DNA from 3 places in the Streptomyces lancefieldiae genome. Region 3 is predicted to be linked to each of the others. Evidence: riboswitches for the same ligand, from Rfam matches in the RefSeq annotation. Region 3 holds a riboswitch; each other region holds the start of a gene.

Region 1 (9,455 bases), on a different contig from region 3:
CGCTTCCGGCGTTTGCCTGTGAGGCAAGAAAATTGCCTCCTGGGTAATTCTCGGGCTGAATGGAGGCATGACCTCGCACGAGACGGAGCCGCCGTCGCCGGACGTGGCGGACGTGGCGGACGGAGCGGCGGCCGCGGTGTCCGTCGTCGCGCCGCAGCTGCGCGCCCTGCGCCGCAGGGCCGCCCTCACCCTGGAGGTGGCGGCCCGCTCGGCCGGGCTGTCGCCCGCCCACCTCTCGCGGCTGGAGACCGGGCAGCGCCAGCCCTCGCTGCCGATGCTGCTCTCCCTCGCCCGTGTCTACGGTACGACCGTCTCGGAGCTGCTCGGCGAGACGGCCGCCGACCGGGACGCCGTCGTGCGCGCCGACGCCATGGAGCCGACGGAGGCGGGCGGCTGGACGTACTGGCAGGCGGGAGGGGCCGGCCGCGGGATGCAGGCCCTGCGCGTCCATGTGCCGCACGGCTCCCAGGGCGACATCGTGCGGGTGCACCCCGGTGAGGAGTGGCTGTATGTCCTCAGGGGCCGGCTGCGGCTGCGCCTCGGGGACACGGTGCACCGGCTCGGGCAGGGGGACAGCGCGCACTTCGACTCGCTGACCCCGCACCGGATCGCCGCACGGGACCCCGACGGGGTCGAGCTGCTCTTCGTCCACACCCTGTTGCAGAGCCCCACGGCCGCGCTGTGCCTCGGCCCGACCCCCGGAGAGATGCCATGAGCGCCATTCAGGACAAGTTTCCGCGTGCCCTGTGGGTACGACTCTTCATCTACATCGCCCTCGGGCACGTCTTCGGTGCCTTCCTGTACCTGCTGTTCGAGGTGGGGGCCAAGTAGCCGGCGACCGACCGGGCGCGTGGCTCAGTCCAGCATCCGCTCGCGCAGCCGCTCCCGGGTCTCCGGAGTGACCCGCAGGCCCTTCTCCAGGTAGGCGTCGACCCCGCCCCAGGTCTCCTCCACGGTCTCGAAGGCCGCCGTCAGATACTCGGCGCGCGCGTCGAACAGCGGGTTGAGCAGCTCCATGACCTCGGGGGAGTACGCCGAGGCGGCGGAGCTGCTGCGGTGCACCTTGTAGCGGCGGTGGGCGGCGTTCGACTTCAGGTAGTCCTCGACGACGGCCTCGCGTTCGACGCCGAGGGCGAGCAGGGTGATCGCGATCGACAGGCCCGCGCGGTCCTTGCCGGCCGCGCAGTGCATCAGGGCGGGGACGCTGTCCTCGGCGAGTGCGTGCAGCACCCGGGAGTGCTCCGCCGTGCGCTCCTTGATGATCGTGCGGTAGGAGCCGATCATCCGCTGGGCGCCCTTGTCGTCCGCCAGGATCTCGCGCAGCTGGTCGAGGTCGCCGTCGCGGACCATCTTCCAGAACTCGGCGCCGTCGGCCGGATCGCTCAGCGGCAGGTTCACGTTGCGCACGCCCGGAAGCTCGACGTCCGGACCCTCGAGCTTCTGGTCGGCCGCGTTGCGGAAGTCGAAGACGGTGTGCAGGCCCAGTGAGGCCAGGAACGCCGTGTCCTCCCCGGTGGCGTGCGCCAGGTGACCGCTGCGGAACAGCACCCCCTGCCGCACCCGCCGCCCGTCCACGGTGGGCAGTCCGCCCAGATCGCGGAAGTTGCGCACACCGGCCAGCTCGGGCTCGGTCGACGGGACCTGCTGCGTCACGGGGGCTCCTCCCACTCCGCCCCGCCGGCGCTGCTCGACGACGGGCGCCACTCGACGATACGGCATCTCTTGCCTGGGGCAATGAGTTGTCCACAGGGCATTGCGGGAGGACCGCACCAGTGGCAACGATGTTGGTATCTGAGCGAACCTGTTCGCATCCGTTTCTTCCTTGTGGGGGCCTGATGCCGGAGATCTCCGAAGACGGCCGCACCTGGCTCCGCACCGGACCGGGCAGCGCCTACGCCCTTCACCTCACCGGACGCGACGAGCTCGTGCATCTCCACTGGGGCCCGCGCATCGCGCTCCCGGCGCCTCGGGGTGCTCGCCCGCACGGACCAGGTGTGGACGTCTGACAACACCGACCCGCTCGACCGACTCGCCGTCCAGGAGGGCTCAGTCGGATCCACCCGGCGCGGGTCACGGCCGCCTGGGTCACCGACAGCCCCCAACGCCATGCGCAACGGCCGGGTCGGCTCCCTGCGCTTCCGGTTCGTCAGCGCGATGGCCGGGGTCGGCATCGGCGGCGACCTCACGAAGTGGACCGAGGCGGAGCCGGCCGAGGCCCGGGACCGGTGGCTCTCCACGAGGGGATCCGGCCCCTCGTGCGGCGCGGCGACCTCTACCGGCTGCGGCCTCCGCGGGGCGGGCTCAGTGCCGTGCAGTACGTGTTCGGCGACGGGACCGCCGTCCTCGCCCGGCTGCAGGCCCAGCACCACGGCGAGCCCGTACCCGCGCCGAGGTGGCGCGGGCTCGACCCGGAAGCACCGTACGCATGCCGTGAAACGGGTGAAGTGCATCGAGGGGCGGTCCCGCTGCACCACGGTGTGTGCCTCGCTCTGCGTGGGGACCTCGACGCCACGGTCATCCGGCTGCGCCGCATCTGAGCCTTCTGACTCTTTTGGCTCTTCTGTCCGAAATTGACGCCTTCCTTCCAACTCGCTCTGGAATAAAAGAGGCTGGGGCGGTCTCGGGTGAGCAGCGTCATATCCGTGACGGTGCGTTGTTCGTCATGCTCACGTAATTCTGGCGGTTTTCAAGGCCGTTTACGTGAAGGGCCGCATGTGAAATCGACGGAGTGTGACCGGCGATTCCCGCAATGGATCACATGAAAGTCCCGCCCCAGGAAAGTCACGCTTGTCCCTGGGAGTCCTGGTCCCTTACGTTCACCACCGATCCGGACGGACGCCTAATCCTGCCGCCGACCGGAGCCCCACTCATCCATCACCCGTACCCGGCAGGAGCGGGGGACCCACAGGTACCACTGCCTGTTCCGGTTCCCGGAACGGCTCGGGGTAAAGCCGCGCTTCGGCGCGGCCGGGCATCTCCAGCCCGCACCCGACAGCTCACCTCGCAGGCGCCGGAGAGGAATCCGCCATGCCCGCGAAGGGTAAGCACCGCCGTACCAGGGCCATGCGCCTCACCCGAACCCTCGCCGTCGCCGGAACCGGTGGCGCCGCGCTCGCCCTCCCGCTGATGGGTGCCGCCGGTGCCCAGGCCGCTCCCGCGCAGTCCGTCTCCGAGCAGGCCGCGCAGTCCCTCCCGACGACGGCCGAGCAGGCCGCCGGGAACAGCGCCGGGAAGAACTCGGGCGCGACGACGTACACCGTGCGGAGCGGTGACTACCTGTCGAAGATCGCTGACGAGCAGCACGTCGACGGCGGCTGGAAGAAGCTCTACTCGGACAACCGCCAGGTCATCGGCTCCGACCCGGCGTTGATCCACCCGGGCCTCGAGCTGTCGATCGGCCAGAAGGCCGCGGACGAGTCCGCCGAGAAGCCCGCGGCGCCGAAGAGCACCGCGCCGAAGAGCGCCGCGTCGGACAGCACCGAGCCGGAGAAGTCGTCGAACGGTTACACCTCCCCCGTCGCCGGCGGCAGCGTCGGTACGCCGTACCACCAGTCGGGCAGCATGTGGTCCAGCGGCTACCACACCGGCACGGACTTCGTCGTCCCGACCGGCACCTCGCTCAAGGCCGTCGGCGCGGGCACGGTCGTCTCCGCCGGCTGGGGCGGCGCGTACGGCAACCAGGTCGTCATCAAGCTCGCCGACGGCCACTACGCCCAGTACGCCCACCTGTCCTCGCTCTCCGTCTCCGCCGGCCAGTCGGTGACGGCGGGCCAGCAGGTCGGCCTCTCGGGCGCCACCGGCAACGTGACCGGCCCGCACCTGCACTTCGAGATCCGCACCACGCCGGACTACGGCTCGGACGTGGACCCGCTGTCCTACTTGCGCTCGCACGGCGTCTCGGTCTGACGCCGGTTTCGGCGCGGCCTCCGCGCCACCGAAGGCCGGACCCCGATCCCCGGGTCCGGCCTTCGGCCTACGGTCCGTCTTCGGCCTGTCGTCGGTCTTCCGCGTATTCCGGAATTGACGAACACTTTAGGCGTGGTTTTTCTCACCGCCCGTCAACCCCTTCCTACGGTCGCGTAGGTCACATTCCACGGTGAATCATGGGCCGATGTGGCAGACGATTCGAAGAGTGACAGCAGAGCAGTGATCGGGTCGTACGTGGCGGTGGGGGACAGCTTCACCGAGGGCGTCGGCGACCCCGGCCCCGACGGGGCGTTCGTCGGCTGGGCCGACCGGTTCGCCGTCCTGCTCGCGGACCGGCGCCCCGAGGGCGACTTCACGTACACGAACCTCGCCGTGCGCGGCAGGCTGCTCGACCAGATCGTGGCGGAGCAGGTCCCGCGGGCCGTCGAACTCGCACCGGACCTGGTCTCGTTCTGTGCGGGCGGCAACGACATCATCCGGCCCGGCACCGACCCCGACGAGGTGGCCGAGCGGTTCGAACGGGCGGTGTCCGCGCTGACCGCCGCGGCCGGCACCGTCCTGGTGACGACCGGGTTCGACACCCGCAAGGTGCCCGTCCTCAAGCATCTGCGCGGCAAGATCGCCACGTACAACGGACACGTGCGCGCCGTCGCCGACCGCTACGGCTGCCCGGTGCTCGACCTCTGGTCGCTCCGGAGCGTCCAGGACCGCAGGGCGTGGGACGCGGACCGGCTGCACCTCTCGGCGGAGGGCCACACACGTGTGGCGCTGCGCGCGGGCCAGGTCCTCGGCCTCAGCATCCCGGCCGACCCGGACCAGCCCTGGCCGCCGCTGCCGCCCCGCGGCACCCTCGACGTCCGGCGGGACGACGTGCACTGGGCACGCGAGTACCTGGTGCCGTGGATCGGACGCCGGCTGCGCGGAGAGTCCTCGGGAGACCACGTGACCGCCAAGGGGACGCTGTCGCCGGACGACATCAAGTCGCGCATCGACGCGGTGGCCTGAAGGCGGGACGGGGACGGGGGACAGGGAGGCAGACGGGGACGGGGCGCAGCAGCGGAGATCCCGGGGCCGGGCGGCTCATCGCGGCGATGCCGTCAACGCCTCCCGTGCCAGGCCCAGTTCCCGGGCGAGCGCCTCGTCCGTCCACTCCTGTGCCTGGGCCCGTGTCACCGCGCCCGCGTACGACGTCAGCTGCACGGCCAACCCGTCGAGCAGGGCCGTCAGTCGCAGGGCGGCGCCGTCGGGGTCCGGGCACGGGAACTCCCCGGCGGCCACGCCCTCCGCGATGACCTCGGCGATCGCCGCCTTCCACTGCCGGTCGAGCTCCCGCGCGACCTCACGCAGGTCGGGCTCGCGCAGGGCCACGGCCCAGCTCTCGATCCACAGCCGCCAGCCCTTGGCCTGCCCGGTGGGGGCGTACCACCGCACGGCCGTCCGCAGGCGGCGCAGCGCCGACGTACGGCGGCCCAGCAGCTTGCGCAGATGGGCGAGATCGTCCTCGGCGGCGTGCGCGAAGGCGGCGGCGACCAGCTTCTCCTTCGTCGAGAAGTGATAGAGCACCAGTGCGTTGCTGACACCGAGCGCGGCGGCCACGTCGGCGATCCGCAACGCCGCCACGCCCCGCGCCGATATCTGCTCGATGGCCGCGCACAGCAGCTCCTCGCGCCGCTCCGTCACACTCAACCGGACTCTCGCCACGCCCGTCAGCCTATACAGGCGCCCGGACGTGCGGCGACGCCCGCCTCCGGCCCCTGGATTCAGTCCGTCGCGGCGGCGGCACCGGCCCCGCGGCCCGTGTCGGACAGGTCGCAGGAGTCCTTGAAGCCCTGGCTGGTGAGGTCGGGCGCCTTGCCGGGGTCGAGGACCTTGCCGTAGGTGCGCCTGGAGTACCACTCCATGACGCGGAGGAGGAGCGTCCGGGGCGGGGTGAGGGATACGCGGGCCATGGGGGCCACCCTCCTGTCCGTCGGTCGTGCCGTGCCGTTCCGGGCGCTTTGGCGGGGCGCCCTCACCGGTACGACGGGTGGAGGGAACCCGAATGTGACACCGGTCGTTCGAGGTGACGTCGGACAGGACGACAATGAGATCCTGACCCACTCCACCAGGAGGTACCGTGGCCGCCCCCCGTTCCCCTCACACCGGGCTCCGCGTGCCGCGGCCCGCGGCCTTCGGCGCCGACCCGGGCGGTGAGCGCATGGCGCGTATCCGCCGTTCGCCGCACTTCCGCGACGGGGTGTTCCAGAACCCCGGAGGCACCGCCCGCACCCGGCCCTCCGGATCGGCCCGCGAGTTCGCCAAGATCTATTTCGACCGGGAGTCGCGGCTGCGCCGTTCCCCGGGGGGACCGGTCCCGGTACACGCCACCACGCTCGCCGACATGGCCCGGCCGCCTGCCACCGGACTGCGGCTGACCTGGATGGGGCACTCCAGCGTGCTCGCCGAGATAGACGGGCAGCGGGTGCTCTTCGACCCGGTGTGGGGCGAGCGCTGCTCCCCGTTCCCGTTCGCCGGGCCCAAGCGGCTGCACCCGGTCCCGGTGCCGCTCGCCGCCCTGGGCGAGGTGGACGTGGTCGTCATCTCCCACGACCACTACGACCACCTGGACATGCCCACGATCAAGGCGCTGGCCGGCACGGACACCCTGTTCGCGGTGCCGCTCGGTGTCGGCGCCCACCTCGAACACTGGGGCGTGTCCGCCGACCGGCTGCGCGAACTGGACTGGCACGAGTCGACGCGCGTCGGCGGCCTCACCCTGACCGCCACCCCGGCGCGGCACTTCTGCGGGCGCGGCCTGCGCAACACCCAGCACACCCTCTGGGCGTCCTGGGTCGTCGCCGGCGAGGAGCACCGCGTCTACCACAGCGGCGACACGGGCTACTTCGACGGCTTCCTGGACATCGGCGCCGCCCACGGCCCGTTCGACGCGACGATGATCCAGCTCGGGGCGTACGCCGAGTTCTGGCCGGACATCCACATGACACCTGCTCAGGGGGTCCAAGCCCATCTCGACCTCCAAGGAGGCCGGCCGGGCGGGGTCCTGCTCCCGATCCACTGGGGCACCTTCAACCTGGCACCCCACCCGTGGGCGGAGCCGGGGGAGTGGACGAAGGACGCGGCCGAGGAGGCCGGCCAGGCGGTGGCGTTCCCGCGGCCGGGCGAGCCGTTCGAGCCTGCGGGGAAGCTGCCGGTGGAGGCGTGGTGGCGGGCGGTGTCGGGTCCGGTCGCGCACCCCTGGCGGCGTCCCCAGGGTACTGAAGGTGTGGCCGAGACGAGCAGGAAGGATCTCGACCTCGCGGGTGAGCGGTGACGTCGGTCGGGCACAAGGTGGGGGAGACGGTGCGGACGGCGGAGCGTCTCCAGGCTGAAGAGCAGGATGGATCGTTTGCTGCGAGCCTTGGACGGAGCGCCCAGCGTGGAGCGTGAAGCCATTGCTCAGCGATTCTCACCCTTGCCGTCCCTCACCCTCGGCGAGGCCACCCCCCGCCCTGTCCGGCGGCGAGGCCCAGCGACTGAAGCTCGCCACCGAACTGGGCCGCGACCAGCGCGACGCCCTGTTCGTCCTGGACGAACCCGGCGTCGGCCTGCATCCGCTCGACGTCCGCGTCCTGCTCGGCGTACTGCAACGCCTGGTCGACAACGGGGCCACCGTCGTCTTCATCGAGCACGACCTCGACGTGATCGCCAACGCCGGTCACGTGATCGACCTCGGCCCCGGCGGCGGTGTGCACGGCGGACGCGTCACCGCCGCCGGCACCCCCGAACAGATCGCCGACAGCCCCGACGGAGTCACCGGCCGCTACCTGGGCGAGGTACTCGCACACGCTGGCCGACCCGGCCCGCGGTGACGGCCCGCTGCGACCCCGAGGGCCGATGGGTGTCGCCCGCTCCAGCCGTCGTCGCGGTGAAGTCGACCGTTCCGGCAAGTACGCACCCCGCCACCGCGACTCACCCGCCATCGCCATCGCCAGCACCGTCGCCCGTGCACGGGCAGGTGGCCGAGTCGGTGCCGAGATGTGCAAGGTCCCGAGTGCCCTCCAACAGGGCTGGAAACCGGGGCGCGCCGGGTTTCCCTGCTGTGTGATGATCCTTCCGGTGTGCCGGGGCTCCTGGCACATCAGTCACCTTTCCACACACTTGGGGGGTAGCAATGAGCCTGTCATCTGCCGGACGCCCGGTACGTCTCAGATCCGGCGCCGCCGTGGTGATGGCGGCCGGCCTGCTGGCGGCCGGCCTCGCCTCGCCCGCGTTCGCCGCCGACGACCCGCCGCAGAGCGACCAGCTGTGGATCAACACGCCGTACGAGCAGATGCTGCCGATCGGTACCGACGGCGGTCAGCCGCAGTCCCGCACCCTCGGCGTCGGCATCTACCACGACAACGACAACTTCACGGTGACCGACGGCAGGCTCACCGTCGACGTCTCCGGCCTCGCCGGGGTCGCCGAGGTGACCTGGTCCGACAACTGCACGCCGAGCGGCGCCGGCGCGGTGTGTGACATCCCCGTGGTCCCCACGATCGGGGGCGACTATGAGGACCAGGTGTTCCTGACGGTGCGCGCGGCCGCCGGTGCCGAAGTCGGCGCGCAGGGCAGGATCACCTACGAGGCGACGGCCACCGGCGGCCCCGACGGGACGCTCACCGCGCCGCACGAGAGCTTCGACACCACGCTCACCGTCGGCGCAGGGCCCGACCTCGCCATCGACCCCGTCGCCGGCATCGAGGAGGGTCTGCCCGGCGACGAGCGGACGATCCCGTTCAAGGTCACCAACAAAGGCAACGAGAGCGCGAACGGGTTCACCGTCGAGCTGTACGCCTCGTACGGCCTGACGGATCTGACCCGGTACGACGCCTGCACTTACACCACGACGGACGGCAACGACTACGCACCGTCGAACAAGGCGGTCTGCACGTTCGATCAGGTGCTGGCGCCGGGCGACACCTTCGAGCTGCCCGAGCCGCTGACGGTGCGACTCGCTCCGCACGCACTGAACGAGCGGCTGGACATCGACGTCGAGCCGGGCGACGGCGCCCAGGACATCGACCCCGACAACGACTACGAGGTCGTCCAGATCGGTGCGGAGAACACCGCGGACTTCTCGGTGACCGGTGACACCGTCTCAGGCGCGGCGGGCGAGACAGCCACGGCCGAGCTCACGTTCAAGAACAACGGTCCGGCCTGGCTCGGCAACCTCGGTTCCGGCGACCCGGTCGCCGAGGTCCGGCTGGTCGTTCCCGCAGGCACCACGGTCACCGGCGTGCCGTCCGGCTGCTACCCGCGCACCCTCGACGGCGGCTACCACCCGAAGCAGACGGGGGCCCCGCGCTACGACTGCAGCCTGCGGTACTGGGTGCTGGAGGACACCCGGCGCACGTTCGCGTTCTCCGTGCGCGTCGACACCGTGGTGCCCGGCGCGACCGGTGCCGTGAGCATCCACCCCGCGTACGGTGAGTTCGGCGAGTACCCCTTCGGCTTCGACCCGGATCTCACGAACAACACGGCGGTCCTGGCCGTCAACTGACCGCCCG
Region 2 (9,455 bases), on a different contig from region 3:
GGAGCCGGTGGTGGCGAGGATCAGCGAGCCCTCGGGGGCGTTGTCCAGGGTCCGGGTGACCATTGCGGTCTCCGCGGGCGGCGTGTAGTACATCTTCTCCTTGCCGTAGTAGGACGGCAGGAACCCGGCCAGCAGCACCAGCAGTACGGCCGGCAGGGCGACGGCCGCGGCCCTGTGCCGCAGCACCTTCGCCCGGCCGCGGTGGGTGCCCGCGAAGGCCGGCACGAGAGCGGCGGCGGCGAAGAAGGCACCGCCGGGCAGGCCGAACAGATAGACGCGGAAGAGCATCTCGCCGCCGTAGTCGTTGACGACGAAGAGCGGCACCGGGGCGACGGAGACCAGCAGCAGCGGCAGCGCGCTGCGGGTCAGCCGGCGCCGCAGCACGACGGCGGACCCGGCGAGGACGACGATCGCCAGCACCATCAGTACGTTGGCTGTACCGGCGAGTTCGGGGCCGGGGCCGGTGAGTTGGCCCGCGTAGCCGGCGCGGGAGTTCTGGGTCAGTTCGCCGAGGGACTCCTTGAGGGTGGAGAGCGTCTCGACGAACAGGGGCCGCCCCATGGTCAGGTCCCAGGTGAGCATCAGCAGGCCGGCGACCGCCAGCAGCCCGAGGTTGCGGTAGCGGCGGGTGAGGTTGAGGGCGAGCAGGCAGATGCAGAGCATCACCGGGGTGAGCTGGTGCGTGGCGTTGACGGCGGCGATCAGCGGGGCGAGGACCGCCACGCAGATCGCGCGCTGCCTGGTGCCCGTGGGGGGCGGCACGGTGGCCGCCGCCGGGTCGAGGAAGGTGCGGTCGCGCAGCCGTCCGGCGGAGCCGGGGCGTACGAAGTGCCGCAGCACCACCGCGATGACCGTCAGATGCAGCAGGTACGCCAGCCCCTGCGGAGCGAAGTAGTCCTGGCCCACCCAGTTGGCGAGCTGGAAGATCCAGACGGCGGTCCACACCAGGCGCCAGTCCCGGCAGAAGGTGCGGTAGATCAGCACCAGCACCGGCATCATGAGCAGGCCGAAGACGATCGGTGCCCAGTTGGCGTACGTGGCGGCGCTCTCCACGCCGAAGGCGCGGACCAGGCCCCCGTTGAGCGTGAAGAACCCCGGCCACTGGTCGTACGCCGACATGTTGCCCGACAGGGCCGCCCCCGGCCGCAGTTCGCCGTTGGCGAGCAGCGTGTTGACGACGGCGTCGTGCTTGGAGGCCCACGGGTAGCGCACCTCGTCGTAGAGCACCGCAGGTGGTGCCTTGAGGGCGAACAGCATCGCGGCGCAGTGTGCGGTCGGCCACCAGGGTGCGGTGGCCGCGCGCCGCAGGCTGAGGACGAAGCCCGCGGTGAGGACCAGCAGCGAGAGGTAGTAGGCGGCGGGCAGGCGGTCCAGCAGACCGTAGTCGCCCATCTCCCGGAAGCCGATGCGGGGCAGCGCGTACAGCCACAGGGCGGCTGCGAGCAGCAGCGTCAGCAGGCCGAGGGTGCGGGGCCGGCGCAGGGCGGTCCGCCAGGAACCGGGTTCACCGTCGGTGCCTCCTCCCGGGCGCCCCGGGCCGGCGGCGGGATCGGGGGCGGGCGGCACGCTGCTCTCGGCGGTCGGTACGGGCACATGTTGCTGCACGCTGAGGCTCCCCTCCCCCGGGGACAAGTATAAGAATTTACTCGGCTTTTCACACCAAAATCGTCAGACTCGCCCCGACGCGACCGTTGTCCCCCTCATCGCGGCTTACCCCGGCTTACCCCGGCTTACCCCGGATCACCCGGGATCACCCCGGATCGGCCCGACCCTTCCCGGCCGACCGGGCCGGACCCGATTCCGGCCCGTCCCGATCCCGGCCGTCCCCTGCTCACCCGGCGAAGACGGGACCGCGTACGGCGGCGCGGGCCCGGCGGTACCACCGCCAGCCGACCGTCTTCGGACCGTCGCGGTACGGCGCGATCCGGGCGCCGCCGCCCGCCAGCCAGCCCTCGAAGTCGGCGAGGGTGTGACCGCGGCGCACGATGAGGCGGGCGATGCGGTAGCGCTCGTCGCGGTCCGAGCTGAGCGCGTGCCTCACGGCGGTGGCCGTCTCATAGCCGGCGCGGGCCGACTCGGCCCGTACCCGCGGGCTGTTGTAGCCGTGCGGGTAGGCGAGGTGGCGTACCGGGTGGCCGAGGGCGTCCTCCAACACGTCCTTGGACGTGCGCAGTTCGTGCGCCAGCGCCTTCCCGGACAACGTGTCCAGCTGGGCGTGCGTGACCGTGTGGCTGCCGATCTCCATGCCGGAACGTTCCAGCTCCGCCGCCCGGTCCAGGGTCATCATCGGCGCGGGGGGCAGCAGACTGTGGCCGCCCGGCGCGACGGCTCCGGTGGTGAGGTAGGCGGTGGCGGGCAGTCCGCGGTCGGCCAGTGCCTCGGCGGTGGGCCCCGGCAGGTCGGCGAAGCCGTCGTCGAAGGTCAGCACCACGGGCCGGGACGGCAGGGGCGCCCGCCCGGCGAGGTGGTCGGAGACCGCGCTGATGGTGACGGGCGTCCGCCCACTGTCGACGATCGCGTCGAGCTGGGCGGCGAAGTCCTTGGGACTGACGGTGAATTCGGCGATCCAGGCGGGCGGATCGTCCATCACGGCGTGGTAGAGGAAGACGGGAATACCGGAGCCCGCCGCCGGGGCGCTCCCGGCAGTCGGCGCCGGGTCCCCGTCCGCGCCGCTTCCCCCCGCCGGTCGTCGTCCCGGTCGTCTGCCGTCCGCGGCGTCCTGGCCGCGGCCGTCCGTCGTCGTCATCCCGGCCCCCTGAGCGCCGTCCGGAGGGCGTACCGCGCACGCAGGTAGCCCACGGGTCCGTACACCATTCCCCTCCGTTGCAACCGCGACAGCCGCCGCGGCCACGGATGGGTCCGTTCGTCGTGGGAGCCCGGCGCGCCGCCGCCCTGCGCCTCCCGTACGGCGGTCAGCCCGCGCGCGTGCGCCAGACCGCCCGGCACTCGGGCGAGGAAGGCCGGCAGCAGCGCGGGCCGGTTCACCAGGATCGCCGTGAGGTAGGCGGTGAGGCCGGCGCCGTAGCCGTACGCCTGGGTCTCCAGGTCGCGCCAGGTCTCCCGGTGGTGGTGCCACACCAACGCCGAGGGGGTGTAGCGCAGCCGGTGTCCCTGGGCGAGGACGCGGACGAACCCGTAGAGGTCGTCGCCGCCCCGCGCGCGCGTGCCCGCGCCGGTCGCCGGGTCGAAGCCGCCGACCGCACGCAGCGCGTTCGTACGGAAGGCCATGTTGGCGCCGGAGCCGAAGCGTCCCGCGGTGAACGGGAACAGCGGCTCGTCGGCGGGCGGTCGCCGCGGGTCGTACGTCCGCGGGGTGAAGCCCTTGGCGAAGCCGCCGTGGCTCTCCAGCAGCACCTGCGCCGGGGTGCCCAGCCGCGCGGGCAGGATCAGCCCGGTCGCGCATCCCAGGCGCGGGTCGGCGGCGAAGGGCGAGGTCAGTTCGGTGAGCCAGCGCGGGTCGGCGACCACGTCGTCGTCGGTGAAGGCGACCACCTCGCGCCGCACGGCGGCGAGCCCCCGGTTGTGCGCGACCGCGAGGCCGGGGTGCGGTTCGCACACGTACCGCACCCGCTCGCCGTACTTGCGCTCGACCAGCTCCCGGGTCTCCCGGGTCACGGGCGCGTTGTCCACGACGACGATCTCGAAGTCCGGGTGGTCCTGTGCGAGCAGCGAGTCCAGTGCGCGGGCGAGTTGGCCGGCGCGCTCCCGGGTGGCGACCACGACACTGGCGGGCGGCGCACCGCGCGCCACCTGGCCGCTTTTCGCGTCGTCCGCCTCGCCGTTGGCCACACGGCCCGCATCGCCGAGCGTCCCGTCGTCCGCCCCGGGCACCGGCTCGCCGTGGGCCTCGCAGGCCGCCCCGCGCACCGCCTCGTGAGGCGCCCCCTCCAGCATGGCGCCGGCCGGCCCCGCCAGCACCTCAGCCGGATCAGCCCCCTCCGGTACCTGCCCCAGCAGTGTGCCGACGGGCCGGCCGTCCCTCCTGACCAGCACGAAGACCGCGCCGGACGTCACCGGAGGACTGCCGGGCCCGGGTCTGAGGCCCCCCGCCTCGGCGCCCAGGTCCAGCTCGGCGACCTGGACCGGCCCGATGCTCAGAAACCGGGCGATCTCCTCTTGCGTCTCCTGTCGCGCACGTGCCGTTCGGGACACGCGCCCACCCCCTCGCTCGAAGCCCCTGGGCCGCACACGGCCCGTCATGACCGGCGCAGCCGGGCCATGCCCTTCAACGTCCGTGCCGCCAGCGAGGCCAGCCGGGGACGGGTGCGCACGAAGCCGTGCGCGCGGCGGGCCGGTTCGCGGCCGAGCCAGTGCAGCGCGGCCCCCGCCCCCGGGCGGGTTGCCGATCCCTCGTACACGGGAAGTTCGCCGGTCTTCAGCGAGTCCTTGTACTCCGCAGCCCCACGCCCCATGTCGAGCATGCCGATGCCCTCGGCGGCGGCCGCCTCGGCCATCCGCAGATGCAGTACCAGCCCCGGCGAGTACTTGGCGAAGTCGAGGTCGTAGGCCGGGAACCAGCACGCCAGGACCGTCGCCGAGCGCAGCCCGAAGTGGGCGGCGACCGGTCGGCCGCCGGCGTAGAGCACGGACAGGGTGCCGGTGCACTCCGGCGCCCGGGTCTCGGCCAGCCGGGCGACGAGCCGGCTGATCCACTCCTGCGCGAACCGGTCCCGTCGGCCCGTCCTGCGGTACTGCGCCGACTTCCACTCCATGAGCGTGCGCAGCGCGGCCGGTTCGCGCTCGTCGAACACGAAGCGCACGTCCCCGACCTGGCGGCCGAGCCTGCGCTCCTTGGCGAGGGTGGTCTTCAGGAACTTCGGCGACTGGGCGCGCAGCACGCTCTCGTACGCCTCGTACCCCTTCTCCACGTCGATGACGTAGGCGGTGTGTTCCTCGGCGGCGTGCGGCACGAACAGCTCCTGCTCCGCCTCCAGGTTGTCGAAGGCGAAGCTCGACAGGGCGCAGGCCCGCAGGAGTTGGCGGGTGTCCGGGGTGAGTCCCGGGCGCAGCACCGCGCCCTGGCAGTCCGACACCCCGAGCCCGATCGCCCGGCCCTGGCCCAGTGGTCCGCGTTCGTGCGGCAGGAAACCGGCCGCCTCACCGCCGTCGTACAGCACCGCCACCCGCGCCCGCGGCCGTACCCGGCCCACGACGTCGGTGAACTCCGGTTCCATGAACGGGTTGCGCGGCGCCGTCGACCTGGCGCGCAGCTCGCGCCAGTGCTGCCGTTCCCCCTCGCCCAGCTCCTGTGGCCTGAGCACGCGTACACGTCCGCCGTTCAACCCGACCCCCCGATCAAGTCCCCCCTGGACAACAGGAAGGTACCCCCGGGGCCGCCCCGCAGGGTAGGTAGCGGCAGATGTTGTTGCCAATCGGTGCACAGGCCTTTAACCGGCTGTAGCCGATGATGTGACAGGTTTCGGACACGTTCGGGCTGTCCTCGCGCCGTCCTCGCGCCTTGTCGTACGTAGTCGTGCGTCCTCGTTCGGATGCGATCGCCGGTGAGTCGGACAGGTGCGGCGTCCGTATTCTCTGATCATGGACCGCACCGCGTATTCACTCGTCGCCACCGACCTCGACGGCACGCTGCTCCGCGGCGACGACACCGTCTCCGACCGGTCGCTGGCCGCGCTGGCGCGGGTGGGTGAGGCCGGTGCGCGGCATCTGGTGGTGACCGGGCGGCCGGCGCCCAGGGTGCGGGCCCTGCTCGACCGCCTCGGCTGCACGGGGCTCGCGGTGTGCGGACAGGGCGCGCAGGTGTACGACGCCGGCGCGCACCGGATGCTGTGGTCGGTCACCCTGGACCGGGAGCTGGCCGAGACCGCGCTCGGCAAGATCGAGGCGGAGGTGGGGCAGGTGTACGCCGCGGCCGACCAGGACGGCGTCGACGGCCTGACGCTCATCGAGCCGGGGTACCTGATGCCCCACCCGACGCTGCCGGCGGTGCGGGTCGAGCGGCGCGACGAGCTGTGGAGCGCGCCGATCAGCAAGGTGCTGCTGCGCCATCCCGATCTGTCCGACGACGAGTTGGCGGCGACGGCCCGCACGGTGGTCGGTTCCCTCGCGACGGTCACGATGTCGGGGCCGGGGACGGTGGAACTCCAGCCGTGCGGCATCACCAAGGCGACCGGTCTGGCGCTGGCCGCCGAGCACCTGGGCCTGTCCCGGCGCCGGACCATCGCCTTCGGGGACATGCCCAACGACATCCCCATGTTCCACTGGGCGGCCCACGGCGTCGCCATGGCCGGCGCCCACCCGGAACTCAAGGCGGTGGCCGACGAGGTCACCTTGACGAACGAGGACGACGGCGTGGCCGTCGTCCTCGAGCGTGTCTTCGCGATGTCCTAGTGCGGCTCAGTAGGCGCCGAAGACGTTGTCCATCGAGCCGTAACGGTCGGCCGCGTAGTTGCAGGCCGCGGTGATGTTGGCGACCGGGTCGTACGGGTCCCAGGAGGTGCCCTCCACGTGGTACGCCCGGAAGGTCGGGTCGATCACCTGGAGCAGGCCCTTGGACGGGGTGCCGTTGACGGCGTTGATGTCCCAGTTGTTGATGGCGAGCGGGTTGCCGGACGACTCCCGCATGATGTTGCGGTGGATGCCCTCGTACGACCCGGGGATGCCGTGCTGCGCCATGATGTCGAGCGACTCCCGGATCCAGCCGTCGAGGTTGTTCGGGTACGTCGTCGTCGCCGTGGTGGCGGTCGTGGCGGCGGCCGGGGTGGCCGCGGACGCGCCGGTGGCGCCGATGAGCGGCAGGGCGAGTACGGCGGCGCCGGTGCCGGCCAGGGCGAGCTTGCGGGCGAGGCGGGTGGTCCGGGCGTGACGGTTCTGACCGTTGGCAGACATGTTGAGTCCCTCTCCTTACGCCTGCGAGGTGAGCTGTCGGGTTCGGGCGGGGAGGTGCCCGGCCGCGCCCTGTCGGGCACGGCTTCACCCCGAGCCGCTCCGGTGGTGACCGGCGCGGCGACTTACCTGGGTCCCCCGCTCCTGCCTGCGAGTGTGTTGGTGGATGACTGTGCGTCCGGCGGTGGCAGGATTCGGCGTCCGCCCGACTGGCCGGGAACGTATGCGAGAGCACATGTCCGAAACAAGTGCAGGAATCACCCAACGTGCCTGTTGACCTTGTTCTGGGGCGTTTGGGGTGCTTGATCCTTTGCGGTTGCCAAGCCTCAACTGGCTTACGGGGCAAAGGGGAGACACGGTTCGCGGCGGGGTCGGCGACGGGTGGGGCGACGTGAGCCAACTCACGGGACCCGAGAAGAGTGGCAAATCGGGCATTAGGCCCAACTGGGCGTCAACCGGCTGCCGGTGGTGAGGGCGTCGGCAGCCGGCCGGCGGTCCGGCCCGGCCGACCGCTCCTCGTGTCTCGTGTCGCGCCCCTGCGGGTGTTCCCGCATGCTGTGCGGGCATCCGTTCGAGAGGGGGAGGGGGGTGTGTGTGCCGAGTGGGTGACGCTCCCGGAGTGCGGACCCCGGGGAGCGGTGATGGGATCTTCGGTGGCGGCTTCCGGCCACCGTGCCCCGTATCGAGACCCTCGAGTGATGTCGATCAATATCTGCTCATATCAGCTGATCAAAAACATAGCGCGCATGATCCGATACCGACCGGCCTGTAACGGTGGGCGCTAGCGGTGATCGAAACGTGACCGGATACGCTGGCTCGAGTGGTGGCAGCGACCTATCGACAAGCCAGGTAATCGCCAGTAGACACCAGCAGACAGGAGACCCCTCGTGACCGTCGTCGGGCCGTTCGGGCTGAGCGTGCGGGACCAGGCTCTGGAAGCCGATGTCCAGGCCGGATTGGTGGCTGTCGAGGAAGGGTTGCTTGAGGCAACCAAAAGCGAGGTTCCCTTCATCACCGAGGCCGCCCAGCACCTGGTACGTGCCGGAGGCAAGCGGTTCCGGCCACTGCTGGTGATGCTCGCGTCCCAGTTCGGCGACCCCTACGCCCCCGGGATCGTGCCCTCGGCCGTGGTCGTGGAGCTGACCCACCTCGCCACGCTGTACCACGACGACGTGATGGACGAGGCCGCCGTGCGGCGCGGGGTGCCCAGCGCGAACACCCGCTGGGGCAACTCGGTCGCGGTCCTCACCGGCGACTTCCTCTTCGCCCGCGCCTCCCAGATCCTCGCCGACCTCGGGCCCGAGGCGGTCCGGGTGCAGGCCCTCGCGTTCGAGCGGCTGGTCACCGGCCAGATCCTGGAGACGGCGGGCCCGCAGGACGGGCGCGACCCGGTCGACCACTACCTGGACGTGCTGGGCGGCAAGACGGGGTCGCTGGTGGCGGTCTCCTGCCGGTTCGGCGCGATGATGTCCGGCGCCGACGAGACGGTCGTGGACGTGCTGACCCAGTACGGCGAGCGCCTCGGCGTCGCCTTCCAGCTCGCGGACGACGTCCTGGACATCGCCTCCGACTCCCGCGAGTCGGGGAAGACACCCGGAACCGACCTGCGCGAGGGCATCCCGACCCTCCCGGTGCTGCGGCTGCGCGAGCGGGCGGCCCGGCTGGGGCTCGCCGAGGACATCGCCCTGTGCGAGCTGCTGGACTCCGACCTCAGTGACGACGCGCGGCACGCGGAGGCGCTGCGGCTGCTGCGCGCCCACCCCGCGCTGGAGCAGGCGCGGCGGGACACCGTGCGGTACGCCAAGGACGCCCGTGCGGCGCTGGCCCCGCTCAGGGAGTGCGAGGCCAAGGCCGCGCTGGTGGAGCTGTGCGACGCCGTGGTGCACCGGGCCGGCTGAGCGCCCGGCCGCCCGTGACCCGCGTCACGGGTTCCCCGTGCGAGCGCGTTTCCGGTGCCGTCCGGCGTGTCCACCGCCCTGTGCCGACCGGCGTGTCCCGCCGCCGGTGCGGCCGGCATGGCCCACTGCCCGGTGTGGATCGGCGCGTGTCCCACTGCCCGGTGCGGCGGGCGTATCCCGCTACCCGGTGCGGCCGGCGTGTCCGGCCGCCTGGTGGACGGCGTATTCCGCCGCCCGGTACCGGACGGTGTACCCCACCCCTACGGGCCGGGGGAGTCGCCGCCCCTTCGTGTCATCCCGCAGGAGTACACGGAGTTGAGCCCGGGGTCTGACGATTCCGCTCGGTCGATTTGGTCAGATGGTCACCACGGAACACACCAATCCTCACCGATTCGGGTGAGAATGGCGGCTCACGGGTGAACGAGTGCGAGGTCGCGAGACAGCCGCCGCCGACGACGGAGGTAGGGCACAGATGGCATCGATCGATTCCGACGACAACACGACCGCCGGAGCGGGCGAGGGCCTGCGGTCCGGACGGCGCAGGGCCGCGCGGTACGCCGTCCCGGTCGCGGTGATGGGAGTGGCGGCCGCGACGATCGGACTCGTCCCCGCGCTCGCCGACTCGGGGGACCCCGACCTGCCGAAGGTCACGGCGGAGCAGCTCATCGAGAAGATCGCCACGTCGGACGTCCAGCAGCTGTCCGGCACGGTCAA
Region 3 (9,455 bases):
CGACGAGCCACGCGTGGTCGAACTGCGCGAGCGCGCCCGCCCGCTCCTGATGACATCGGCATGAGCCCGCCGTCTCCCGGGTTTGAAGGCATTGTCAGTGGCACAGTGCACTATCGAAGCCGGGAGGTGGGCCGGAGGTGGAACGGATGCGGGCCGAGATCGCATACGACTGCGACGTGCTGGTGATCGGCGGCGGGATCGTCGGGCTGTCCACGGCGTACGCGATCACCCGCGCCGCGCCCGGCACACACGTCACGGTGCTGGAGAAGGAACCGGGCCCGGCCCGGCACCAGACGGGCCGCAACAGCGGCGTCATCCACAGCGGCGTCTACTACCGCCCGGGCTCCCTGAAGGCCGACTACGCGGTGCGGGGCGCCGCCGAGATGGTCAAGTTCTGCGCCGAGTACGGCATCGACCACGCGGTCACCGGCAAGCTGATCGTCGCCACCGACCGGGCCGAGCTGCCCCGCCTGCACGCCCTCGTGCAGCGCGGCCGGGAGAACGGCATACCGGTACGGGAGCTGGGCGCCGCCCAGATCGAGGAGTACGAGCCGGAGGTCCAGGGCCTCGCGGCCATACACGTCGGCACGACCGGCGTCTGCGACTACGTCGCCGTGGCCCGGCAGCTGGCCCGGGCCTCGGGCGCGCGGATCCGCTACGACGCCGAGGTGCGGCACATCGACCGGCGCCCGGACCTCGGGGTCGCCGTCCGCACCCGTTCCGGGGAGGTGCTGCGCGCCCGGGTCCTGGTGAACTGCGCGGGGCTGCGCTGCGACGAGATCGCCCGGATGACCGGGGACGACCCCGGCATGCGGATCGTCCCCTTCCGGGGCGAGTACTACGAGCTGGCGCGACCCGAAATGGTGCGGGGGCTGGTCTACCCGGTGCCGGACCCGGCCTTCCCGTTCCTCGGGGTGCATCTGACCCGCGGCATCGACGGAAGCGTGCACATCGGCCCCAACGCGGTCCCGGCGCTCGCCCGGGAGGGCTACGACTGGGGCGTGGTGCGGCCCCGCGAGCTCGGAGGAACGCTGGCCTGGCCGGGCTCGTGGCGGCTGGCCCGGCGGCACTGGCGGTACGGCGCCGGCGAACTGCGGCGGTCGCTGTCCAAGCGGGCGTTCACGGCGGCGGTCCGCAGGCTGCTGCCCGGCGTGACGGAGGAGGACCTGGTGCCGGCGGCCGCGGGGGTGCGGGCGCAGGCGGTGCTCGCGGACGGGACGCTGGTGGACGACTTCCTGATCCGCGAGGGCGCCCACGCCGTGCACGTCCTGAACGCACCGTCGCCCGCGGCGACAGCGGCGCTGCCGATCGGGCGGGAGGTGGGGCGCAGGGCGCTGGCCATGCTCGGACGGCCGTAAAATTGGGGGCACTGTGTCTGATTTCCGCAGCGCTTCCGACGCCCCCCAGCCAGCCGCCCCCCATGCCGACGCGTCCCCCGTCGGCGGGTCCCCGCGGCACACCCGTGTCAAGGGCGAGCCCCGGTTCCCGGACGGGCCCAAGGCCGATCCCGCCGGATCGCACTTCGAGCGGCGGATCCGCAGCTTCCAGCCCCGGCGGAGCCGGGTGACCGCCGGGCAGGCGGACGCGCTGCAGCGGCTGTGGCCGAAGTGGGGGCTGGACATCGACGGGCAGCGGGTCATCGACCTTCCCGAGTTGTTCGGCAACAGCGGACCCGTGGTCCTGGAGATCGGCTTCGGCATGGGCGAGGCCACCGCCCAGATGGCCGCCGCCGACCCGGACACCAACATCCTCGCCGTCGACGTCCACACCCCCGGCCAGGGCAACCTGCTCGCTCTCGCGGACCGGAACGGGCTGTCCAACATCCGGGTGGGCAACGGCGACGCGATCATCCTCCTGCGCGAGATGCTCTCCCCCGACTCCCTCGCCGGCCTGCGCGTGTACTTCCCCGACCCCTGGCCCAAGAAGCGGCACCACAAGCGCCGTCTGATCCAGCCGGAGTTCCTGACCCTGGCCGCGACCCGGCTGGCGCCGGGCGCCGTCGTGCACTGCGCCACCGACTGGGAGCCGTACGCGGAACAGATGCTCGAGGTCCTCACCGCGCACCCCGACTTCGAGAACACCGTGCCCGACGGCGGTTACGCGCCGCGCCCCGCCCACCGGCCGCTGACCCGTTTCGAGGGCCAGGGCCTGGACAAGGGACATGTGGTGAACGACTTGCTCTTCCGCCGCGTACGGCACCCCGTACCGCACCGCGACGAGCACCCCGCACCGCACCGCGAACAGCACCGCGATCAGTACAAGGAGCAGCCCCCCACCGGTTAGGGTCCATGCCGTGGCCACCTGTCCCCCGTATCCGACGTATCCGCCGCGTCCGCACTGGTGGCAGCGCACCTGGGTGCGTTACGGCGCGCTGATCACCCTGCTGGCGCTCTCCGGCCTGGTGATCCTGGCCCTGGTGCGTGAACAGACCGGGACGCAGGGGTTCCTGGTGGGGCTGGGGCTGGCGGTACTGCCCGTGCCACTGCTCATCGCCGCGTTCCGCTGGCTGGACCGGGTCGACCCCGGGCCCTGGCGGAACCTGCTGTTCTGCTTCGCCTGGGGCGCCTGCGCGGCGGCGTTGATAGCGATCATCGCGAACAGCTTCGCCACGAGGTGGATAGCGACGGCCACCGCCGACCCGGCCGGTGCGGACACCCTCGGCGCCACGGTCATAGCCCCGGTCGTCGAGGAGTCCGCCAAGGCCGCCGCCGTCCTGCTGGTCTTCCTCTTCCGCAGGCGGGACTTCACCGGCATCGTCGACGGCGTGGTCGTCGCCGGTGTCACCGCCACCGGCTTCGCCTTCACCGAGAACATCCTCTACCTGGGCACCGCCTTCGGTACCGACCAGCTCACCGGCGACAGCGGCATCGCCTCCGTCACCGCCGCGACCTTCTTCGTCCGCATCGTGATGTCGCCGTTCGCCCACCCGCTGTTCACCGTGCTCACCGGCATCGGCTTCGGCATCACCGCGCTCCTGGCCGACCGCCACCGCCTGCGCCGCGCCCTGCTCCCGCTGTCCGGCCTGCTGCTCGCGATGGGCATGCACGCGCTGTGGAACGGCTCGGCCTCGTTCGGCCAGTACGGCTTCTTCGCGGTGTACGCGGCCTTCATGCTCCCCGCGTTCGGCCTGCTGACCTGGCTGGTGATCTGGACCCGGCAGCGCGAACTGGTCACCGTGCGGGCCGAACTGCCCGCGTACGTCGCGGCCGGGTGGCTGGCGCCGACGGAACCGTTCGCCCTCGGCTCGATGCGCGCCCGTCGCATCGCCCGGCAGCACGCCCGCCGGTACGCGGGGAAACCGGCGGCGCGGGCGGTGGCGCAGTACGAGGCGTACGCGACCTCACTGGCCTTCCTGCGGCACCGGGGGCGCCGGGGCGGGGCGGGCGCCGACTACGTCGTACGGGAGCGGGAACTGCTGGACGCCCTGTGGCACCGACGGAACGTGGCACGCCCGGCCCTGGAGCACGCGGCCCGCGTCACGGCACCTCCGCCTCCCGTCCTGCCGTGGCCATGGCCGGGACACGGGGGACACGGCTCGTACGGCCCCTACGGTCACGCCCCTACCGTGCCGACATCAGTACCGGTACCGACGCAGTACCCCGCACCCCACCCGTACCTGCCGTACTCCCCGCCCCACCCCGACCAGCGATAGCCGCCCGGACGCACGGACCGGCAGCCCTGACGTCGAGGGGGTCTCCGTCAGGACCGCCGGGGTTCAGCGGCGGCGAGGGCCGGGGAGAGTGCGGCTCAGGGAGTGAGGCCCTTGCTCTGCAGCCACGCCATGGGGTCGATGCCGGCGCCCGAGCTCGTGTGGACCTCCATGTGGAGGTGGGCGCCCGTGACGTTGCCGGTGGCGCCGACGCGGCCGATGACGTCACCGGTGCTGACCTTCTGGCCGACGCTGACGCCGATGGAGGACTGGTGGGCGTACCAGATCTCGGTGCCGTCGTCGAGGGTGAGCACCGTCTTGTAGCCGTACGACCCTTCGTAGCCGGCCGATGTGATCGTGCCGCTGTGGACCGCCTTGAGCAGTGTGCCCGTGGGTGCCGCGAAGTCGAGGCCGGTGTGGTGGCCGGAGGACCAGTAGGCGCCGGCCTGACCGTAGGTGGAGGAGATCGTGTACGAGGAGGTCGGCAGCGTGTACTGCTTGGCCAGCTGCGCGAGCCGCTCGGCCTCGGCCTTCTTCTCGGCCTCCTCCTCCGCCTTCTTCTTGGCGGCGGCGGCCTTGGCCTTGGCTTCCTCCTCCGCCTTGGCGGCGGCTTCCGCGGCCTGCTTCTCGGCGGCGGCCGCAGCCTCGGCGGCGGCCCTGCTCTCGGCCTGGGCCTGCTGCTGCTCGGCCTGCGCCATGATCCGGGTCCGCAGGGTCTCACCGGCGTCGGTGGTGCCCTCCGCGGTGTCGGTGGAGGCCGTGCCGATGCCGCTGAGCGGGGTGGCGGTGCCCTCCGGCTCCGGCTCCTCGTCGGAGATGAGCGAGCCGACGTTCGGCAGGTCCGGCATGGAGATCGGCACCGGCGGCTTGCCGGCCTGCGCGCTGGCCATGCCGCCCGCTCCGACGGCCGCTATGACACCGACGCCGAGGACGGTGGAACTGCGGGCGAGTCCGCCGCGCTGCTTGGCGACGCGGTGCCGGCCGCGTACGGGGCGGATGGACTCCTCGGTGGGATTCCACTCCTCCCAGGGGCCCTCTTCGGCACGGTGGCCTTCGTGGCCGAAGGTTTCGGTGTCGTGCCGGCTCGGCACGAACGGGGCCTCGGGGGCAGGCCGGTTGGACGCCACGTGGGCGTACTCCTTTCCTTCCTTCCGCCTACCGGGTTAGCTGACGGGTTCGGAGCAGGAAGGTCTCCTACGCGCGTATATCGGCCGTGTCTCCACGGCGTCATACGCCCGATTCACCCCAAGGTGGTGGTTCCCCGGTTCCCTCACGGGATTCGGCGCGTGCGCACGGAGCCGCCTTCTGTGACGGCTGGGACGACCGCGCTGCGTTATCGAACGTTAATAGACGGGGGGCTCGGATTCCAAGCTGTTCCACTTGATCATTAACGGATTCCGCGGGGACGTAAGCCTCACCATCGGCTAAAACGGGGCGACTTGACCGCCCCTCAGTGGCACCTCCCGCCCCAGCACTTTCTGACGGTGTGTCAGTTGTTATGCGCAGGGCGCTCGATCCGTCACCAACCGTGATGGCGGTCAGGGCCGTCGTACGGCGAGCAGGGCCATGTCGTCCGCCATGCCGCCCCCGGAGTGGCGGCGCACGTCCTCGGCCAGGGTGTCGAGCAGCTCGGCCGGATGCCGGAAGACGCGACCGGCCAGCCGCTGGTGCGGCTCGTAGAACTCGCCCCGGTCGTCGCGGGCTTCCGACAGACCGTCGGTGTACAGCAGCAGTGTGGCCCCACCGGGGAAGTCGACCTCGTCCGCGCGGTCGGGCCACACACCGAGCTCGCCCATGCCGAGCGGCAGCGCGGACTCCCGGGCGGGCAGCGGGAGCAGGGTGCCGTCGGCGTACAGCAGCAGGGGCGGAGGATGGCCTCGGTTGACGATGCGGACCACGCCGTCGCCGTGCGGGAGTTCGGCGAGGACGGCGGTGGTGAACCCCTCGAAGGCGTCCAGTCCTTCCCGCCGGGTGCCCTCGCGCGCCAGGGCCCGCTCCAGCCGCTGCGCCACCGCCTCCAGCGTCGTCTCCTGCTCGGCGGCCTCCCGGAAGGCGCCGATCACGACGGCGACGGCGGCCACCGCCCCCATGCCCTTGCCGCGTACGTCCCCGACGATGAGCCGGACGCCGCGCGCGCTGTCCTGCACCGCGTACAGGTCCCCGCCGATGAAGGCGTCGGCCTGCGCGGCCTCGTAGCGGGCGGCGATCTCGAAGCCGCCGATCCGCTCGGTGGGCTCGGGCAGCACGGCGCGCTGGGCGGCCTCGGCGATCTCGCGGACGGAGACGAGGCGCTCGTCGGTGCGGCGCACGAAGGCGTTGACGAGGACGGCGAGTGCCGCGACCGTCGCGATGGTGATCAGCTCCGTGAGGGAGTCGACGTAGTGGATGACGCCCTTGCTGAGCTGGAGCCCGATCACGGCGGCGACCACGGCGACACCGGTGAGCGCCGTGCCGCGCCGTGAGTAGACCGGGGCGGCGACCAGGGGCGCGGCCGTGTAGAGGGGCCCGGCGGTGAAGTACCTCGGGGTCAGGATGTCGTACAGGACGGCGATGACGATCAGCAGTACGGGCAGCAGGCGTACGAGGGTCCGCCCGTACGCGGTCCGCCGCCGCCGCTCGGGCCCGGCGGACGGCGGGAGCACCATGTTGTCGCCGAGCCCCGGGTCGGGCACGGGATCGCCGGGAAGCCGGCCGCCGGCCCGGGCGTACGGTCCCTCGTCTGCCACGTCACCTGGCCGCACCACTCGTCTCCCGCCGCCCCGCACGTCGACGCCGCCTGCCGTCCCGTTCTCCAGGTTTCCCGGAGCGGGGGCGGGGGGCGAGCCTTCGGGGGCCGACCGGGTGAACGCACCGAAGGCCGGAATCCTCAATGGATTCCGGCCTTCGGTCTTGAGTAGCGGGGACAGGATTTGAACCTGCGACCTCTGGGTTATGAGCCCAGCGAGCTACCGAGCTGCTCCACCCCGCGTCGTTGTGTCTCCACTGTACGCCATCTCGGGGGCAGAATGCACATCCGTATCTCCCTACCCCTCCAGGTGACGGTTGGGCGCCTTCGCCCGCTCCTCGTACTCCGGCAGTACGACGACGGCGGCGCCCCCCGCGGCGAGCACCCCGCTGCCGTCGGCCCCCGGCACGAAGGTGTCCGGCTCCCGCCAGGCCGTGACCACCCGGCGCACCCCGGCGTCGAGGATCAGCCGGGCGCAGGGCGCGGGCCGGGAGGCACGGCGGGCGCACGGCTCCAGGCTGCTGTACACGGTGGCGGTCGCGAGCCGCGGGTCGGCCGGGTCGGCCTTGGCGAGCGCGGCCTCCTCGGCGTGCACGACGGGGTCGCCCCCCTCCCGTGAGTGTCCGCGCGCCAGCTCCGTACCGTCGGCGGCGACCACGACCGCCCCCACGCTGAAAGCCGTCCCGGACGGCGGGCACAGCCCGGCCAGCTCGCAGGCGAGCGCCAGCCAGTGCCGGTCGGCCGCGGAGACCCGGCCGTCGGTGCCCGGGGCGGTCGGCCGGTACCGCATGAGCACGACGTCCCCGATGCGCCGCGACTCCACCAGCCTGAGCCGCCCGCCCTGGTAGGCGCCGGGCCCGAACAGGCGGGGCGCGTCCGGGTCCCCGACGAGCAGCGGGGCGAGGACGAGCTGCAGTTCGTCGGCGAGTTCCTGTTGCAGCAACTGGGTGTGGACGGTCCCCCCGCCCTCGACCATGAGTCGGCGTACGCCCCGCGCGGCGTGCAGGTACTCCAGCGCCGCACGCCAGTCGAGGGCGCTGCCGAGCGGCACGACGTCGGCGGCGAGTCCCAGCACGCGGGCCCGCCGGGCGCCCTCGTCCGTGGTCAGGAGGACCTTCTCCCCTCCCGTGTGCCAGAACGGCGCCGCCGGGTCCAGCTCCCCCGACCCGCTGACCGTGACCTTGAGCGGGTACTCCGGCTTCCCGGCCGCCACCCGCGCGGCCCGCCGCTCGGCCGAGTTGACCAGCAGCCGCGGGTTGTCGGCCCGGATCGTGCCGGCGCCGACCAGGATCGCGTCGACGGACGCGCGCACCTCGTCGACCCGGTCGAAGTCGGCCGGGCCGGACAGCAGGAGGCGCTCGGGGCCGGTGTCGTCCAGGTAGCCGTCGAGGGAGACGGCGGCGGAGAGCAGGACGTACGGGAGGGGCATGGCGCGCTCCAGCGGTGCGACGGCGGCGCCCCCAGCTCGTCGTGCTCGTGAGCTGGGGGCGTGGCGGTAGGCCCTGTGGGACTCGAACCCACAACCAATGGATTAAAAGTCCACTGCTCTGCCAATTGAGCTAAGGGCCCAAGGGGTGTGGCGTGATGTTGCCACACCGAGCATAGCCCGACGTGGCCGCATCTCCGATCCGGTATCGGCGATCGAAGAACGGGGATCGGGGGCCGGGGGTCGGGGATCGGGGACGACGCCGCGCCGGGCGGGGCGGTCGCAGGGGCCCGGGCTACGGGTCCGCCGGCTCGGGGGCGTTCGCGCGGGCCGCCGCGCGGGCCCTGGTGCGTTCGTGGTCCGGGTTGAGGAACCAGTACCGGGCCGAGGCCAGCCACCAGGTCGCGGCGAAGCCGAGGACGACCAGGACGGCGATCGGCGCGTAGTTGAACGTCTCCCACGTGACCGGGGAGACCTGGGGCAGCATGAACAGGACCGTGATGACGCCGACCCACGCCACCGCCACCACGCCCACCACCCGCGACCAGCGCCCCAGGTGCCACGGCCCCCGCTCGAAGGCGGCACCCCTGCGGACGCGCAGCAGGGTCGGGATGACGTAGGCGATGTAGAGGCCGATGACCGCGATCGACGTCACCGCCGCGTACGCCGTGACGTTGATCAGGTACGGGAGGCCTAGGACCAGCGCGGCCAGAGCCGCCAGCCAGACCGCCGCGACCGGTGTGCGGGTGCGCGGGCTCACCGAGTGCCAGACGTGGGAGAAGGGCAGCGCGCCGTCGCGGGAGAAGGCGTAGATCATGCGGCTGTTGGCCGTCACCGACGCCATCCCGCAGAACAGCTGCGCCCCGATGACGACGAGCAGCAGCAGCTTGCCCGCGGTGGCCCCCAGCGCGTCGAGCAGGATCTGCGCGGGCGGTGCGCCGGTCGGGGAGGCGAGGGAGCCCTCGTAGGACTGGATGGCGAAGGTGAAACCGAGGAGGAGGACGAAGCCGGCGATCCAGGACGTCCAGATGGAACGGACGATGCCCTTCGGGCCGGCCGTGGAGGCGTCGTGCGTCTCCTCCGTCATGTGGGCGGAGGCGTCGTAGCCGGTGAAGGTGTACTGGGCCATCAGCAGGCCGATCAGGACGACGTAGACGCCGCTGCCCCAGCCGGTGTTGTTGACGAACTCGCCGAAGACGAAGGACGCCGACCGGTGGTGGTCCGGGGCGAAGGTCAGCGCACCGACGATCACCGCGACGCCGAGGACGTGCCACCAGACGCTGACACTGTTCAGGAGGCCGACGATGCGGACGCCGAAGGTGTTCAGCAGGCCGTGCAGGACGAGGATGACGGCGAAGAGGAGGATCGTGCGTCCGGGCGTCACCTCGAAGTCGAACTGGAGGTTCAGGTAGGCGCCGAGGAAGGAAGCGGCGCCGAAGTCGATGCCGGCGGTCACCGCGACCTGGCCGAGCACGTTGAACCAGCCCGTGAACCACGCCCAGGCCGCCGCCGTACGGGGCGGCGCGAGGCGGTGCGCCCAGAAGTACAGGCCCGCCGACGTCGGGTACGCCGAGCAGATCTCGGCCATCGCCAGGCCGACGAAGAGGGTCATCAGGCCGACGGCGACCCAGCCCCACGTGATGACGGCGGGGCCG

The links. A riboswitch is a leader RNA that binds a small molecule or an ion and turns the genes downstream of it on or off. The one in region 3 is predicted to bind cyclic di-AMP.
Region 1: linked by a shared signal. The riboswitch ahead of RM812_RS01640 (M23 family metallopeptidase) and the one ahead of RM812_RS33660 (M23 family metallopeptidase) in region 3 are both predicted to bind cyclic di-AMP.
Region 2: linked by a shared signal. The riboswitch ahead of RM812_RS28770 (transglycosylase SLT domain-containing protein) and the one ahead of RM812_RS33660 (M23 family metallopeptidase) in region 3 are both predicted to bind cyclic di-AMP.

The regions. Positions count from the first base shown of each region.
Region 1 covers NZ_JAVRFH010000001.1:308,116-317,570, forward strand. The annotation lists gene RM812_RS01620 (helix-turn-helix domain-containing protein) at 68-715, shown strand; gene RM812_RS01625 (DUF6126 family protein) at 712-831, shown strand; gene RM812_RS01630 (tyrosine-protein phosphatase) at 856-1,653, opposite strand; partial or broken gene RM812_RS42985 (hypothetical protein) at 1,972-2,151, shown strand; gene RM812_RS42990 (GH36 C-terminal domain-containing protein) at 2,226-2,537, shown strand; cyclic di-AMP (ydaO/yuaA leader) riboswitch at 2,866-3,023, shown strand; gene RM812_RS01640 (M23 family metallopeptidase) at 3,028-3,906, shown strand; gene RM812_RS01645 (SGNH/GDSL hydrolase family protein) at 4,147-4,932, shown strand; gene RM812_RS01650 (TetR/AcrR family transcriptional regulator) at 5,008-5,628, opposite strand; gene RM812_RS01655 (hypothetical protein) at 5,688-5,876, opposite strand; gene RM812_RS01660 (MBL fold metallo-hydrolase) at 6,044-7,237, shown strand; gene RM812_RS01665 (hypothetical protein) at 7,359-7,775, shown strand; gene RM812_RS01670 (COG1361 family protein) at 8,078-9,448, shown strand.
Region 2 covers NZ_JAVRFH010000037.1:10,139-19,593, reverse strand. The annotation lists gene RM812_RS28795 (hypothetical protein) at 1-1,605, opposite strand, end outside; gene RM812_RS28790 (polysaccharide deacetylase family protein) at 1,832-2,587, opposite strand; gene RM812_RS28785 (glycosyltransferase) at 2,743-4,152, opposite strand; gene RM812_RS28780 (GNAT family N-acetyltransferase) at 4,197-5,261, opposite strand; gene RM812_RS28775 (HAD family hydrolase) at 5,539-6,348, shown strand; gene RM812_RS28770 (transglycosylase SLT domain-containing protein) at 6,355-6,846, opposite strand; cyclic di-AMP (ydaO/yuaA leader) riboswitch at 6,851-7,018, opposite strand; gene RM812_RS28765 (polyprenyl synthetase family protein) at 7,731-8,741, shown strand; gene RM812_RS28760 (LolA family protein) at 9,214-9,455, shown strand, end outside.
Region 3 covers NZ_JAVRFH010000053.1:4,138-13,592, forward strand. The annotation lists gene RM812_RS33640 (MFS transporter) at 1-64, shown strand, start outside; gene lhgO (L-2-hydroxyglutarate oxidase) at 147-1,358, shown strand; gene trmB (tRNA (guanosine(46)-N7)-methyltransferase TrmB) at 1,372-2,283, shown strand; gene RM812_RS33655 (PrsW family intramembrane metalloprotease) at 2,294-3,652, shown strand; gene RM812_RS33660 (M23 family metallopeptidase) at 3,748-4,776, opposite strand; cyclic di-AMP (ydaO/yuaA leader) riboswitch at 4,787-4,944, opposite strand; gene RM812_RS33665 (PP2C family protein-serine/threonine phosphatase) at 5,188-6,390, opposite strand; tRNA gene RM812_RS33670 (tRNA-Met) at 6,544-6,617, opposite strand; gene RM812_RS33675 (dihydrofolate reductase family protein) at 6,673-7,803, opposite strand; tRNA gene RM812_RS33680 (tRNA-Lys) at 7,871-7,943, opposite strand; gene RM812_RS33685 (amino acid permease) at 8,096-9,455, opposite strand, start outside.